Regions from separate parts of the Thermaerobacillus caldiproteolyticus genome, predicted to be linked through region 3. Evidence: predicted binding sites of a transcription regulator. Region 3 holds the regulator's gene; each other region holds the start of a gene.

Region 1 (4,233 bases), 340 kb from region 3:
GTATCCCAGTTTCACCATACCTTGGTCTGTAACAATAAACGCTTTTGAGATATTCGGCATTTTCGCCAAATATTGCGTAGCATTTTTCTCAAAATAAATTTTTGGTGGTACTTTAAACCATTGCATATTGACAGTCCTTTTCGCCATTTTCTTAATATTAATGAGGTGAATCGTTCCTACGTTCGTTGATACAGAGTTTCCGCCAAATGTACCACAGCCGAGTGTTAGCGATGGAATATATGCATTATAAATATCACCAATCGCTCCTTGTGAAGATGGAGCATTGACAATAATTCGGCCTGCTTTCATTCTCTTGCCAAATTCTGTGATTACATCTTCATTATCAGAATGAATCACAGCTGAGTGACCTAATCCCCCAAACTCTAGCATTTCTTCACAACGCTTAAAACCTTCTTCTGTGCTATTTACTGTATAACAAGCTAACACAGGGCTTAGCTTCTCGCGAGAAAGTGGATACTGCGGACCGACTCCTTTTAATTCGGCAACAAGAATTTTCGTGTCTTTCGGTACGTCGACACCAGCCATTTTTGCAATTTCATATGCCGGTTTCCCAACGATATCAGGGTTGACAGCGCACGTATTTTCATTGATCACGAGTTTTTCTACTTTTTTCTTTTCTTCTTCATTTAAGAAATAACAATGGTTTTCGATCATTTCTTTTTTGACTTTGTCGTAAATCACTTTATCAATGATTACAGCTTGCTCAGAAGCACAAATCATGCCATTATCAAATGTTTTTGATAAAATTAAATCGTTGACCGCTCGTTTCACATTCGCCGTTTTTTCAATATAACAAGGGACGTTACCAGGACCAACACCTAAAGCTGGTTTTCCTGAGCTATAAGCAGCCCTCACCATACCTGCGCCACCAGTTGCTAAAATGAGAGAAACACCTGGATGATGCATGAGTTGTTGTGTTGCTTCTAATGAAGGTGTTTCGATCCATTGGATACAGTGTTCTGGAGCGCCTGCCTTAATCGCTGCTTCACGTAAAACCCTTGCTGCTTCACTACTGCATTTTTGCGCAGATGGATGGAAAGCAAAAATGATTGGGTTACGTGTTTTAATCGAAATAAGTGCTTTAAACATCGTCGTTGATGTCGGGTTTGTTACTGGTGTTACCCCTGCAATTACACCAACCGGTTCTGCAATTTCCACAATTCCTTCATGCGGATTTTCACGAATAATACCGACCGTTTTATCGTACTTAATATTGTGGTATATATATTCGGTTGCGAAAATATTTTTAATGATTTTATCTTCATATACACCACGTTTTGTTTCTTCGACTGCAAGTTTTGCTAATGACATATGCTGATCGAGTCCAGCCAACGCCATTTCTTTAACGATTTTATCAATCGTTTCTTGGTCGTAATCTCTAAATCTTTCTAGTGCCTTTTGAGCATTCGCGACAAGCTGGTCGATCATTTTGGTCACTTCACTTTTTTTGTCTAACACTTTTTCTTCAACAGCCATGTTGACGACCTCCTATTAATTTGTGAAGAATTTCACAAACAAAAAGAAAAATTTTAGATGAGAATCATCTCATCCAGCACACTTTCATTATAAACGGTCGACTGGGATTTCGGTTTGTCAAATTTGTGAAATATTGAACAATCTTTTTTTTTGTAAAAAACGAGCTATCGTCCAAGATAGCTCGTTACTGCTACTCGCAAACAGGATTGCGAGGAATTTTAGTAAATGAAATATCATGATACATTCGTGTATTTCTTTTAATAATAACGACGTAATTAACTGTCCATATATAAGAAGGGATGTCATTCCCCTCTTCAAACATCATCGCTTCAAACGAGTCGCCAATCGTTTCTTCAAAGCTCTCCAGTGTATAAGTTGCTACATCAGTTGAAAAATCTCTCCACTCGCAAACAATCATGTTCTCACTCCTAATGTTACCATGTTTGCTCTTATTGTAATACGTTTTTTCAAACAGTTGTTTGTTATATATTGAACAAATTGTGAATCCTACTGTTATTGTACAATATAAAGAAAAATCATTTCTTCGTTATATAAGCTTGCCTTGGGTGATTTGGCTGATTAGGATATTTTAATTGTATTTTCCCTTCGTCTAACAACTTCGCTAAATAGTTGTTTCGCAAACCATCAGGCGTTCTTGCTAACAATGTGGCTAATTCTTTTAACATTAACGGTTTTTTGGCACAAAGCTGTAAAATGATTTGTTCCATTACACTTGGATGAAGACGTTTTTTCTTTCGTGCTAACTCCGCTATATTCCATAATTCTTCATGAATCTGTCCAGACTCAACGAACGAAGCCATCTCAGAAGATCGATCGTTTTTGTTATTTACGGAGTTCGATGGATTATTTATGGAGTTAGAATCTTTATTTACTGAGTTCATCATATCACTTATGAAATCCGGATCTTTATTTACGGACTTAATGTCATTATTTACGGAGTCGACACCTTTGTTTACGGAGTTTTTATGGTTATTAACGGAGTGTCGATTTTTGTTTACGGAGTATAAATCCTTATTTACGGAGTTTACTACTTGCTCAAACATCGGTTCATTCATATCGTCATTTTCATGCTGTTGCATATCATCAACATGAACTGTTTCATATGATGCAGCCGTTTCATCTGGAAAAAGATACTTCGATGATTGAATCGTTAATGTTAAAATCGTGCGCTCTGGATTTGTATGTTGCAAAAACTCCGGCTGCTTCCATTGATGTTGTTTCCACGTAATTTCAATATGCTTTAACCCCGAACCAGCCCGTTTACAAAGTCCAATTAAAATAAACATTTTAAATAGATTCGGATTGCGGAGATTGCTCATTCCACCCGAAAAAGCGTGATCAATTGGAATCCGAAATAATCCTGGGTTTGAAAATCGAAAGACATCCTGCTCTTTTTCAATGACAATGCCACCTTCGCCCGAGTAATCAGCGTGAACTAATGCATTGATGAGCGCTTCATGCAAAGCAGGGGACAATGTAGAATCTACGTTGGTGAAGTGTGCCATCACTTTAAAATAAAAATCATACACATTTCCTGACCATGTTCCATCTTGAGACGTAAATCGCTTTGTCCAAACACTGGTTACTATATCGCTCGAACTTTCCCGATACTCCAAAAAATATTGCGGTAAAACTTCTGTAATAATCCGCTCTTCGCTAAACATTAATAAACCTGCCAATGTGACTCCTTCTTTACTGCTGTTCCGCAGTTTTCCCCATGCGCCAATTTTGTATAAAAATTCTTTTGTCTCGAGTCCATTCCATGGATGATTTGGCTTTACAGCTGCAAATTTTTCACGGTAACTTTTTACAGATTCAAAATTTAATTCATTTAATCCGTAATGTTCCAGAATGAGACTATCGTGCAGTACGGATGAATGGTCATCTGAATGTATTGTATATTTATTCACTTCCAATCTCCCTCTTAAATTATTTTATAAAAATATTTCTGTTTACACCGCTTTCCTATAATTCTTATTTTATCATCTTTCCTCTTTAGTGAGTGTGATTACCAAAAAAAGAAAAAGACAGATTCTATTGTACACCTATCATTTTACATATTCATTTATTTCCAAAAGATTTTAAATGGTGTTTTTCGCTTCTTCCCATCTCGAGTAAAGAAGGACTAAGGCGAACTCAAACCAACGAACAGCCGTTAACATCCGCACTTCTTACTAGATTTCCTTCTATCATCACTTCACACATGTTGTTCATCCGATTTCCGCTCTAATCTGTTTAAGACGTTTTTCTGTCACAATTTCTATATTAATATAATTTAAAAGTATGAAAGTCTCCATGTTCCCTCTACTCTCATTGCTGCTCATTCCCTTACCAACCGTTTTAACTGTCTCATTTCTTTGCTAATCAGAAAAACAGGGATAATTTTTTTATTTTAAGGAAATTTATGTATATAAGGAAAATCATCATAAGGAGGAATATCCAATGAATTCTCTTCCTACATCGCTTGAACCGTATTGGCGGACGTCCGTTTCTATTCCGTCGTTTTCAAAGCTAACAGATGATATTAACGTCGATGTTGCCATTATCGGCGGAGGTATTTCCGGAATTACGACTGCTTATTTGCTTGTGAACGAGGGCTTAAAAGTCGCGCTTATCGAAGCTGATCGTCTTGTAAATGGAACAACCGGACATACAACCGCGAAAATTACAGCGCAGCACGACCTCATCTATGACGAATTGATTAATCATCTCGGT
Region 2 (4,233 bases), 1.5 Mb from region 3:
TAGTATACCCTAATACAAATGGTAAAATAGTTAAAGCTACAATTGTCATTACTTTTAGGGAATATGCTCCACTGGATGCGTTGTAGACCGTTAAATTAAAGGCTTTATTCAAGGAACTCACCATCACTCTTGGGAACAGTCCAACGAAAATCGATAATACCGTTAACCCGATTCCAAGTCCTGTCATGGTAAATGCCCTTCCTTCACGTTTATTGGAAATGAAAAAGTATGATAATCCATAAGCAAGCACAATTAATGCGACAATAATCAGTTCAGGAATGAAACGTACCTCAAAAATATCTGTCATAAACCAAGAGAACCCTACAAAAACGATAAGTGATCCAATTACGGTCAACACCAATTTTTTAGCCAATGCAGCCGACCGTTGTCTGATCTCTCCTTCTGTTTTTAAAGACAGGAAAGTCAAACCGTGCAATAAACACAATAATGTAATCGTTAAACCGCCCCAAATGGAATAAATATTCATAACATCAGAGAAGCTGGCTTCCATATTCATATCTTCATGGATCGGCATACCTTTAAGCATGCTTGTAAACAGAACACCTAGAAGGAACGGCGGCAGCAAGCTTCCGAAAAAGATCACCCAGTCCCACACATTCGTCCAGCGTGCGTCTTCAACCTTGCGGCGATATTCAAAAGCGACACCGCGTCCAATTAGGCTCAGCAAGACGGCCAGCATCAGCAAGTAATAGCCACTGAACATCGTTGCATACCAGTGCGGAAAGGCCGCAAAAATGGCGCCCGCTCCAGTGATTAGCCATACTTCATTCGCGTCCCAGAAAGGACCGATTGTATTCACCATAATAGTTCTCTCTTTTTGATCACGAGCAAGGAAACGAGTCGACATTCCTACGCCAAAATCAAAACCTTCAAGAAAGAAAAACCCAATAAAGAGTACAGAGATTAAGACAAACCAAATTTCACTCAATTCCATCTTAAGCACCTGCCTTATTGAATGGATCTATTAATACTGTTGAATTTGCATCTTGATGCTCTACCGGTCCTCGTTTAATTTCACGGACCATTAAATAAACCATCACACCTGCAAGAATGGTGAATATCAGTGCGTACATAATGATTGAAAATAAAATGGTCCCTGAAGAAACATTTGGTGATACAGCATCAGCTGTTGTCATCAATCCAAATACTGTCCATGGCTGACGGCCCACTTCGGTCATGATCCATCCGAAAGTGTTTGCCAAAAACGGAAATGAGATAGCCGGAACAAGGATTTTCAAGAACATACTGCTTTGCTCAATTCGTCCCCTTTTCCACAAATACAAACCAATCATCGATAATAAGATCATCGCCATACCAAAGCCAATCATTAGACGGAAGCTCCAATACGTCGTTTTGACCGGAGGGATATAATTCGTACCTTCACCAACGATTGGATCGTATTTTTTCGCATATTCGGCTTGGAGAGTTTTCATTCCTTTTAAACTGCCTTCAAATTTAGAATAAGATAAATAGCTTAATGCATAAGGAATATTTAACTCAAACTTATTTTCTTGATTCTTTGTATCAATCCAAGCAAATGCTGACCATGGCGCAGGATCGGGAGTATCTTCCCAAATACCCTCTGCAGCTGCCATCTTCATTGGCTGTGTTTTTACAAGATATTGTGCTTGGGCATGTCCGCTGAAGGCAGCACCCAAACTGCCAATGAAACCAATGATTAAGGCGATATTCATGGATTTCTTGTAAAATTCGATATGTTTCTTCTTTAATAAGTTATAAGCACTTACACCAGCAATGAAGAATGCTCCGGTAGCTAATGCACCTGTGATGACATGCGGAAACTCCACCCATAATTGTCCATTGGTTATAAGCGCAAGAAAGTCAACCATTTCCGCCCTGCCATTTCTAATTTCATAACCAACAGGCACTTGCATGAAGGCGTTTGCCGTTAAAATCCAAAAACCAGAAATCATAGTTCCAATAGATACAAGCCAAATGCTTGCCAAATGCACTTTTTTAGGTAAACGATCCCAGCCAAAAATCCAAAGGCCGATAAAAGTGGATTCCATAAAGAAGGCAAGCAATGCTTCAATGGCCAGAGGTGCCCCGAAGACGTCACCGACAAATCTAGAATAATCCGACCAGTTCATCCCAAATTGGAATTCCTGAATAATTCCTGTTACAACCCCTACAGCAAAGTTAATCAGAAACAAATGCCCCCAGAATTTCGCCATTTTTTTATAAATCTCTTTTTTCTTCACAACGTATAATGTTTGCATTAAAGCGATAATAAATGCCAAACCAATGGTAAGCGGCACGAAGAAGAAGTGGTAAATTGTAGTCAATGCAAATTGTATTCTTGCCAACATGACTGGATCCATAGTAGTTCCTCCTTTAAGTATTCGCCAGAATTCGATCTAGGTTGCATCATGCTCATAATTTCACATAACCAACTATATGTTCATGATTTCACATAACTATGCATCTTGATTCCTCCCTTAAGATTTTCATCAGAATTTGACCTCAGGTGATATCATGTTCATTATTTCACATAACTATCCAGCTTAATTCCTCCCTTAATAATTTCATCAAATTTGACCTGAAGTTATACCATGTTCACAATTTCACAAAATGAAACATAATTAATATAGGAAACATGAAAACTCCCTAAAGAACTGGCACTTTCTGGGTAACGAAAACAATTTCTATTTAGAATCTCTATTGAATGAGAATCTCGCTAATACTATAACAAAAAAACGGTCATAATTTCTTTGACAGTTTGACAAATATGTTACAAAATTACGACGAAATTCGTAAAAAATCTTATACATATAATCAAAAATGGCTAAAAGAGGAATAAATTAGCTATATATGAGGATCATATATCCATTAGAGGAAACAAACGTAAATACTAATTGGAATAAACTAAATTCATATGTAAGATCAGTATTACTCATCACCATTTTTAGATTTCTATTATTCCACTAATATAAAAAACAACGCCTTAGAGACGTTGTTTTTCTTCCTTGCCTTGATAAGATATCCCTCTTGTTGAGAACACCGCAACAGAAAACGCTGCGGTGTAGATGAAAATGGTCTCTTGTTGTCTTTATTGCGCGATATGTAAAGCTTAAGAAATCTTTTGAATTCGACCTTCAGTGTTAGCGTCAAATGGTTGAGGGAGCTTTTTAATGTAGTTGATAAGAGCATCAAGATCAACAGGACCGACTTCGCGGTTCTTCCCTTCTGTTAATACAGTAAAGTTATCTCCCCCATCAGCAAGAAAACTATTAACAGTGACGGTGTATTCTGCGTTTGGATCAAGTTTTGTTCCATCCGACAAGTAAATATCGACGACTTTCTCTCCGATCGGCTTTTTCGCATCCCATGTATACTTCAGTCCTGAAATTTGAAGAATGCGGGTTTGGTTCGACTGCCATTGCTGATTAAGAAGACGACGCACTTGCTCACCCGTCAATGTCATTTTCACTAGCTGATTGCTGAATGGCTGGACGTTATATAATTCTCCCCATATTACTTCTCCTTGCTCAATATCTGCTCGAATGCCGCCCGGATTCATGAAAGCAAAATCGGTCTTCATCGAATCGCGCTGTGCATCAGCGATGAGGTTGCCTAAAGCTGATTCGCCACTTGCGCTTTGCTCATCTGTAATCGTCTCTTTCGCCGTGCCAATGACTTGATTGATAATTGGCGCCACTTTTTTCTCGTATTTTTCGATCAACCGTTTAATTTTTTTGTCAGGTTTCATCGCATCTTGATATGTTGTGACGATTTCGGCTTTCTTGGACACCACGTCTTTTGTACGCGGATCAATTTGTAAATCGACATCAGAAAATGCCGTTCCATATGAATACGATTGAACAAGAAGTTTTCCATCCACTTCTGCATTTAAATAAGAATGGTTATGACCAGCGAACATCACATCTACTTCGTCATCTACGTTTTTGGCGATGTCCACGATTTCTCCGCTTGCGTTCGAACCATTTGTACCAGAAATTCCTGGGTTATGCGCAAGTACAACGATCGTCTCTACTCCTTTCTTTTTCAATTCCGCTACCGCTTTGTTAATGGCCTCTGCTTCATCGGTAAATTCAACGCCAGCTACTCCGCTTGGGGTCACGATGTTCGGTGTATCAGATAAAACGACTCCAATAAACCCGATCGGAATACCGTTAACTTTTTTAATCACATAAGGTGGTAAAATCGGCTTCCCTGTTTCTTTATCGATCA
Region 3 (4,233 bases):
CTTACGTCGACTTTGTGCCCGTTTCGTTGTTGAAGCACGGGCAATATTGCGCTGAATAAAGTCTTTTAATTTCGCGATTTCTTCTTGTTGCTTTTCATATAATTTTAATTCCCGCTCGTAGTCGTCTGCTTTCTGTTGTAAATAACGGCTGTAATTGCCTATATATTTTTTTATTGTTGTTCTCGATAACTCATATACTTGGGTGACGACTTTATCAAGGAAGTAACGATCGTGGGAAACGATGAGAATGGCTCCGGGATATGTTTGTAAATACTGTTCCAGCCATGTTAATGTTTCGAGATCTAAATGGTTCGTTGGCTCGTCCAAAATGAGCAAATCTGGCTTCATTAGTAATAATTTTCCAAGAGCAAGACGGGTTCGCTGGCCGCCGCTAAGCGATTGAACGGAAGTTGTCGTATAGTCGTATTCGGAAAAATTCAAACCGTGTAAAACGGAGCGAATATCGGCTTCATACTGATACCCACCTTGTTCTTTAAATCGCTCCTGTAGGGTATCGTAATCTTTTAATAATTTTTCATAACGCTGAGGGTCGGCCAACATATTTGGGTCACCCATTTGCAGTTCCATCATCCGCAATTCTTTTTCCATTGTTTTTAGCGGAGCGAACACTGTCATCATTTCATCCCATATTGATAACGTGGAATGAAGACCGCTATCTTGGGCCAGGTATCCGACCGTTACATCCTTCGGCTTAATGATTTCCCCGCTATCATAAGACATTTCACCGGCAATGATTTTTAGAAGTGTCGATTTTCCCGCTCCGTTTCTCCCAACAAGAGCAACCCGGTCTTTTGATTGTATTTCTAGTTTTATATTCGATAAAATAAGTTCAGCTCCGAAATATTTTGCCAGTTGATTGACTTGTAAAATGATCATTGTTTTTCACCTCTCGTTCGACAATAATAGTGTAGCGCAAATCGTTTTCGTTGGGCAATAAAACGAGTCGGAAAAGACAGATGAGAAAAAATAGTGTATAGTTTATAATGTGGAGGAGATTTACATTGTCATCGTTTACTCACTTTAATGAACAAGGTCATGCAAAAATGGTCGATATTACAGAAAAAACTGATACGGTTCGGACCGCTGTGGCAAGAACGAGCGTGATGATGAATAAAGAAATTTATGAAAAAATCTCGAATCGCGCGATCCAAAAAGGAGATGTTCTTGCCGTTGCTCAAGTAGCCGGAATTATGGCGGCGAAAAAGACCGCTGATCTCATTCCAATGTGCCATCCTTTAATGTTAAGGGGTGTCGATATTCAATTTGCTTGGGATGTGGAAGAACAGACGTCTCGCTATCAACTGCTCATTACAGCAACTGTAAAAACAAAAGGAAGCACAGGGGTTGAAATGGAAGCGCTAACTGCGGCTTCTGTCTGTGCATTGACGGTTTACGATATGTGTAAAGCGCTAGATAAAGGAATTATCATTGGACCAACTTATCTAGTGGAAAAAACAGGTGGAAAATCAGGTCACTTTCGACGAGAGGACAAGTAGTTGGCTAAAGAGAATGTGGGGGAGTAGTCATGAACAATGAACAGCTAAAAATTCCACAGGCAACGGCGAAGCGTTTGCCGTTATATTATCGCTTTTTGAAAAATTTACATGCCTCAGGAAAGCAGCGTGTTTCTTCAGCAGAGTTAAGCGATGCAGTAAAAGTAGATTCCGCCACGATTCGCCGTGATTTTTCGTATTTTGGAGCACTTGGGAAAAAAGGCTATGGCTATAATGTGAACTATTTATTGTCTTTCTTTCGCAAGACGCTCGATCAGGATGAAATTACGGAAGTAGCATTAGTAGGGGTCGGAAACTTAGGAACGGCTTTTTTAAACTACAATTTTACGAAGAATAATAACACGAAAATTGTCATGGCATTTGATGTTGATAAAGCAAAAGTAGGGGCGAAAGTAGGCGGGGTACCTGTTTATCACCTTGATGAGTTAGAGGAGCGTCTTCATGATGAGATTTCTGTGGCGATTTTGACGGTACCAGCTCATGTGGCACAGGCTATTACAGATCGTCTTGTGAAAAAGGGGATTAAAGGGATTTTAAATTTCACTCCCGCTCGACTAAACGTACCTGATAATATTCGTGTTCATCATATTGATTTGGCCATCGAATTACAGTCATTAGTGTATTTTTTAAAAAACTACCCATCTAAATAAAAGGGAGCGAATCATGAATGAAATACTTGCTCATTTTGGTTGTCATCGTATTATTATTTGGAACGAAGAAGCTTCCCGATCTCGGGAAGTCGCTCGGTCAATCGTTGCGGGAATTTAAAGATGCTACAAAAGGGTTAGCAGATGAGGATGAAGAAAGCAACAAAAAAGCGTAATAGATAATGGTAGGATGATTAGGTATGAACGATAAAGAAATGTCCGTATATGAGCATTTAGGAGAATTACGAAAACGGCTTATCATTGTTGTTGTCTTTTTTGTCATCGCGATGATTGCTAGCTTCTTTTTAGTAGAGCCAGTCATTTTGTATTTGCAGAAAGCCGGTGAAGCGAAAGAATTAACGATGAACGCGTTTCGATTGACAGATCCTATTAAAATTTATATGCAGTTTGCGTTTGTGATTGCACTAATCATGACTTCACCAGTTCTGCTTTATCAACTTTGGGCGTTTATCAGTCCAGGATTATACGAGAGAGAACGAAAAGTGACGTTGAGCTATATTCCACTGTCTCTTCTTCTTTTTTTGGCGGGTGTGAGTTTTGCTTACTTTGTCTTGTTTCCATTTGTCGTTCGCTTTATGCAAAATTTAGCTTCTAGCCTAGGTATTCATCAAGTGATTGGGATTAATGAATATTTTGAATTTTTACTTCAGCTCGTTTTGCCGTTTGGCTTAGTCTTTCAGCTGCCTATCATCGTTATGTTTTTGACAAGACTAGGACTGATTACTCCAATGTTTTTAGTAAAAGTACGCAAGTATGCTTACTTTGTTTTGCTGATTGTGGCAGCGATTATTACCCCTCCGGATGTATTGTCACAGGTGATTGTCATGATTCCGCTCTCGATTTTATATGAAATAAGCATATGGATTTCCAAGATAGCTTATCGAAGAGCACGGTTAGCGGAACAATAAGAAAAGCGAAAGCGACCCAATTCCGCTTAAAAATTGCCCGCTTCCTCTGGGCAAACAGCGAAATGTAACCATCCTAGCTCCCGTGATGGGCAAATGCTCTTCACCCGCTGGACGTTTTTTGCTACCTTGAGGGGGCTGGTTTGGTCCCAGAGCTCTCGGGCATGACTTCGCCAGTTTATGCTTTGCGCAAGTTTTGCATGGATGTCAATTCGAAAAGTAAACTGTTTGGGTGCTGAAGCTAGACAAGCCTCCTTAAAAAAGAAAGCAAGGTGTAAATTCGGATATAACAAGAAAACCTCCCGTGTAATGCAGGGAGGTTTATTTTTTAAAATAAAAAGCGAGCATGCGCAATGCTGTCCCGAAGTCTAGTGTAGCGATCACCATTAACACAATCGTAGAGAAGTTCCAAATGGTTTCGTGAGCACTTTGAATCGCTAGATACGTGAATAATGCTCCCATTAAGAAATAGAACAATGCAATATGTAACGGTGAAGTTCTCATGTTATCAAAATCCTCCAAATATGAACTGGACATGTTCTGCTTGTCGCATTATTTTTTCGATTTCATCCGCGAAAATAGTTTGCATAAAAACAACGAATGTGTTCATGGTCACGTGAGCAAATATCGGTACGATAATGCGCTTGGTTTTCGCATAAAGAAAGGCAAAGGTAACCCCCATCGTTGCGTACAGTAAGAGATGCTCAAGTTCCATATGGACGACAGCAAATAATAATGAGCTTACAATCGCTGCGATGAAGAAATTATATTTTTTATAAAGGGAACCGAAAATAATTTTTCGAAAAATGATTTCCTCTAAAATCGGCCCGATGATGGAGGTAACAATCACAAGTGATGGAGTCAGTCTAATGATTTCCACAATTCTTCTTGTATTTTCTGAGCCCGGTTCGATTCCAAAAAAGCGAGTTTCAATCGTAGCAGCAATGCTTTGAGAAAACAATGCTAGAAAAAACCCTCCTATGGCCCACATGACAGTCGCCACATTGGAAGCACGATGGCGAGCATTATACTGCTCTTTTATGTCCTCTTTTAATAAAAATAAGATGATCAAAAATGTAACAAGGAAGCTAATAACCGCCCAATAACCGGAAGCGACCGAATTCG
Region 4 (4,233 bases), 1.8 Mb from region 3:
GTGAACGGCGCTTTTTATATATAAATCATTTTTTTCGGAAAACCGATGTTTTTCTTGATACCACTCAAGCGGTTGAACGAAATATCGCGATTCAATTTCACCGTTTTCAAAGATGTTGAGCAATCGATCAATATGTGGAAATGAGTGCTCAAATAGTTGTTTCGTATATCCGCGAACGTCTTCCTGCTTCACTTTGTAAGGCAATGACGCCGTTCCAACAGAAACAATAGCTGGCATAATAACACCTCAATTCTTTCCAATCACTGCTTACAGCTAATATTCCCTTTATCATCACAGTTATGCAAATACTTCCATTAGTTCATGATACAAAGAAAAAATCCGTTTTCTTTTGGCACACCAAAAGAAAACGGATATATAGATCATTATGAAACCTGTTGTTCATGAAGCGATGGAACAGATTGCACTCTTTTTTTCGCCGGTAACACGTTAAAGACAATGTTAAGGAGGATCGCGGTGACACTGCCTGCAACAATGCCATTATCTGTTAAAATTCTTATGCTTGACGGTAACTCCGCAAATAAATTAGGAACAGCTGTCACCCCAAGCCCCATGCCGACCGAACAAGCAATGATAAATAAGTTTTCCTGAGATGTAAATTCAACGCAGCTTAACATTTTTATTCCGTATGCGATGACCATCCCGAACATTGCTACCATCGCTCCGCCTAGTACCGGAGCCGGGATGATCGTTGTCATCGCCGCGATTTTCGGAATCAATCCAAGCACGACGAGCATGGCTCCGGCAACATAAATCACTTGGCGCGTCTTTACTCCGGATAGCTGAAGAAGGCCGACGTTTTGCGAATACGTCGTGTACGGAAATGCATTGAATAATCCGCCCAAGATAATCGCTAATCCTTCCGCACGGTAACCGTTCGCTAAATCCTTGTCCGTCAACGGACGTTTACAAATATCGCTCAAGGCAAAATAAACACCTGTTGACTCGACGAGACTGACTGTTGCGACTAAAATCATCGTTAATATGGCGGTTATATTAAACGTCGGCATGCCAAAATAAAATAATCGAGGCATATGGAACCACGAAGCTTCACTTACGGCGCTTAGATCCACTTTTCCCATCCACGCTGCTACAATCGTCCCCGCCACCATGCCGAGTAAAATTGCAATCGAACGAATAAATCCAGTAAAAAAGCGGTATAAAAAGATAATAAATAACAACACACCGAACGAAAGAGCAATATTGCTGATATCTCCAAAATCTTTTGCCCCTTGTCCTCCTGCCATATTATTCATCGCCGCAGGAATGAGAGTAAGCCCAATCACGGTCACGACAGAACCGGTCACAATCGGCGGGAAAAACATACGCAGCTTACTAAAATATTTTGCGACGATAACAACAAATACTCCTGCAGCGATAATCGCTCCGTATACAGCGGACATCCCATAGTGTTGACCAATGGCAATAATCGGACCTACAGCGGTAAACGTACAACCCAGCACAATCGGAAGACCAATGCCAAAAAACTGATTTTTCCACACTTGAAGCAATGTCGCGATTCCGCACATGAACAAATCAATTGCCACAAGATATGTAAGTTGTTCTGTCGACAGTTTTAGTGCGCTGCCGACGATAAGAGGAACAATAATCGCTCCCGCGTACATGGCAAGGACATGCTGAAGTCCTAAAGAGAATAGCTTCATCGGGTTCATGGGCACACCACCTCTTCTGCAAATTGCACCTTTCCACCTTGCAGGGAAGCAATGCGCGCAAGTGATACAACGCGAAAACCGCGATTCCGTAATAATGTTCCCCCGTCTTGGAACGCTTTTTCAATAACAATCCCAATGCCAGCCACTTTTGCATTCGCTTGTTTTACTATTTCTGTTAACCCTAAAGCCGCTTGGCCATTAGCTAAAAAATCATCAATGATAACGACGTGGTCATCTTCATGAAGCAATGATCGCGAAACAGAAATTTCTGTTTCTTCCTGTTTCGTAAACGAATAAACCTTCGCTGTATATAAGTCGTTTTGTAGCGTTAATGACTTCCGTTTTCGGGCAATCAAAAGAGGCACCCTTAACGCATACGCTGTCATCAGCGCTGGACTAATACCCGATGATTCAAGCGTCAAGACTTTCGTAACACTCTCGTTCTGAAACGTTTTTGCAAATGTTTCCCCAATCCGCTTCATCAGCACCGGATCAACTTGATGATTTAAAAAGCGATCCACTTTGAGAACGTGCTCGGAAAGAACTTCCCCTTCTTCTACAATTTTTTCAATCAGTTCACGCATGTTGTTCCTCCTTTAAAAATAAAAAAGCTTAAAAAACACCGACCTCACTCATGCATGAGTCAGGCAATGTCTTTTAAGCCGTAAACGGGCAATGATTGACGCCACTTCACTGAGACACTGGGGCCATAAACGTCAACCTCACCCAACCGTTTCTGACATTGCCACTCATAGTCGGTCGATTTACGGTCGACCGGTAGAGACTTGCAGGCCATATTCCTGCAATTATATGAGTGAGTCAGCTATATAAAGTTACTAGCAGTATAGCATGGTTTTCTGAATTTGGAAAGAGTTTTTTCAAAAAACACGAACAATTATATAAAAAAACACATCATAGTTCGTTTTCTATCTCCTCATCATCATTCCTTTCCTAAGACAGACGTTCACAATATTTTCACAAGTTTTTGCGGCTTCATGCGGCGAAAATCACTGTCGTATCAATTTTTTACTGTTATGATAGTGACAAAGTAAGGAATGAACAATTTGTGAAATGGTAAAACGCTCCTACCATTTTCTAACTAGTTTTGTATGATAAAAGTGTAGAAAGTTCTGGGGGATTCAGAAAGGAGGGTATGGGAGGATGTCAAAAACAGAGCTACACCACTCAAAGACAAACGTCAGAGTATCAGAAGAACAAACATCATTAAAAGGAACACTCACCTCTGTTTTTTTACTCGGTTTTTTCCTTATTTTCACATGGGTTAGCGTCTATTTCTTGTTTTTACATCGTCTATAAATGAAAGGAGAGAAAAGGCGATATGCATATGCATAAATATGAAAAAGTTTGGCTCGTGTTCGGAATTGGCTGCTTATTTGTGTTTCTAACAATTGTTGGAGTAAGCGCATTCGCCGAAGGCAACCAGCCTCCAAGCTGTTTAACAACGATCGACCCTGAGAAAGTAGATCAAACTCCGCCATTTAACAAGCCGGGGTTAGTAAAAACAGGGGATAATGAATACCAGCTTAACATTGTTGCTTCCGCATTTGCTTATACACCGAACCAAGTGGAAATCCCAAAAGGAGCAAAAGTTACGATCAATGTCACATCAAAAGACGTCATTCACGGCTTTGAAGTCGTAGGAACAAATATTAATATGATGGTTGAGCCCGGATATGTGAATTCATTCACAAAAACCTTTGATAAAACCGGGGAATATACCATTTTATGCAACGAATATTGCGGTGCCGGCCACCATATGATGACGGCAAGAATTAAGGTGGTGGATAAACAATGAATGAAACATTGAAAGTGGATCGTCGCGATGCGAGATTAGCATTGGCACATATTTACGTCGCATTTATCGCATTAGGATTAGGGGGATTAGCCGGTTTATTACAAACGTTAGTGCGTTCTGGAAAGTTTACGCTTCCAGCCAACATTAGCTACTATACGATTTTAACAACACATGGTGTATTGCTTGGGCTTGTATTAACAACATTCTTTATTATCGGCTTCCAATTTGCCGCGATAAGCCGAACAGCCGGTACGTTTTCCGATCGCGTCCGTTTTTGGGGTTGGATCGGCTTTTGGACAATGACGTTTGGTACGGCAATGACCGCTTTCTTCATTTTAACAGGTCAAGCTTCTGTTCTTTACACATTTTATGCACCCTTACAAGCACATCCTGGCTTTTATCTTGGTTTAACACTTGTCGTTGTCGGAAGCTGGATGAGCGGCTTTGCGATGTTCGCGCATTATATGAAATGGAAAAAAGAACATCCAGGCCAAGTAAGCCCTCTTCTCACCTTTATGGCTGTTGTGAACATGGTTTTATGGCTAGTCTGCACATTAGGCGTTGCGGCAACTGTTCTTATTCAATTATTACCTTGGTCTTTAGGTCTTGTCGATCGAATTAACATATTAGTCAGCCGGACATTGTTCTGGTATTTTGGACATCCGCTTGTCTATTTCTGGTTACTGCCGGCTTATATGATATGGTATGTGGTCATTCCAAAAGTCA

What was found. Region 3 encodes Rex, which represses fermentation and respiration genes when NADH is low (regulators of the CRP and FNR family bind a similar motif). Its sites were predicted from a motif close to TTGTGAAATATTTCACAA; they were not measured.
Region 1: a site for Rex is predicted at 1,518-1,535, ahead of adhE (bifunctional acetaldehyde-CoA/alcohol dehydrogenase). Genes of this name have one in related genera too.
Region 2: a site for Rex is predicted at 2,518-2,535, ahead of ISX45_RS05885 (cytochrome ubiquinol oxidase subunit I). Genes of this name have one in related genera too.
Region 4: a site for Rex is predicted at 2,655-2,672, ahead of ISX45_RS07405 (cytochrome c oxidase subunit 2A). Genes of this name have one in related genera too.

Annotation. Positions count from the first base shown of each region.
Region 1 covers NZ_CP064060.1:3,070,730-3,074,962, forward strand. Annotated here, with positions in the region: gene adhE (bifunctional acetaldehyde-CoA/alcohol dehydrogenase) at 1-1,497, opposite strand, end outside; gene ISX45_RS15370 (hypothetical protein) at 1,688-1,915, opposite strand; gene ISX45_RS15375 (ATP-binding protein) at 2,034-3,428, opposite strand; gene ISX45_RS15380 (FAD-dependent oxidoreductase) at 3,961-4,233, shown strand, end outside.
Region 2 covers NZ_CP064060.1:1,193,122-1,197,354, reverse strand. Annotated here, with positions in the region: gene cydB (cytochrome d ubiquinol oxidase subunit II) at 1-955, opposite strand, end outside; gene ISX45_RS05885 (cytochrome ubiquinol oxidase subunit I) at 957-2,363, opposite strand; gene ISX45_RS05880 (bifunctional metallophosphatase/5'-nucleotidase) at 3,113-4,233, opposite strand, start outside.
Region 3 covers NZ_CP064060.1:3,415,701-3,419,933, forward strand. Annotated here, with positions in the region: gene ISX45_RS17220 (ABC-F family ATP-binding cassette domain-containing protein) at 1-897, opposite strand, end outside; gene moaC (cyclic pyranopterin monophosphate synthase MoaC) at 1,023-1,517, shown strand; gene ISX45_RS17230 (redox-sensing transcriptional repressor Rex) at 1,547-2,185, shown strand; gene tatA (twin-arginine translocase TatA/TatE family subunit) at 2,203-2,358, shown strand; gene tatC (twin-arginine translocase subunit TatC) at 2,383-3,111, shown strand; gene ISX45_RS17245 (YdiK family protein) at 3,430-3,612, opposite strand; gene ISX45_RS17250 (CPBP family intramembrane glutamic endopeptidase) at 3,617-4,233, opposite strand, start outside.
Region 4 covers NZ_CP064060.1:1,507,198-1,511,430, forward strand. Annotated here, with positions in the region: gene ISX45_RS07390 (type III polyketide synthase) at 1-237, opposite strand, end outside; gene ISX45_RS07395 (nucleobase:cation symporter-2 family protein) at 384-1,691, opposite strand; gene ISX45_RS07400 (xanthine phosphoribosyltransferase) at 1,688-2,275, opposite strand; purine riboswitch at 2,424-2,525, opposite strand; gene ISX45_RS07405 (cytochrome c oxidase subunit 2A) at 2,853-3,008, shown strand; gene ISX45_RS07410 (cytochrome c oxidase subunit II) at 3,031-3,507, shown strand; gene ISX45_RS07415 (b(o/a)3-type cytochrome-c oxidase subunit 1) at 3,504-4,233, shown strand, end outside.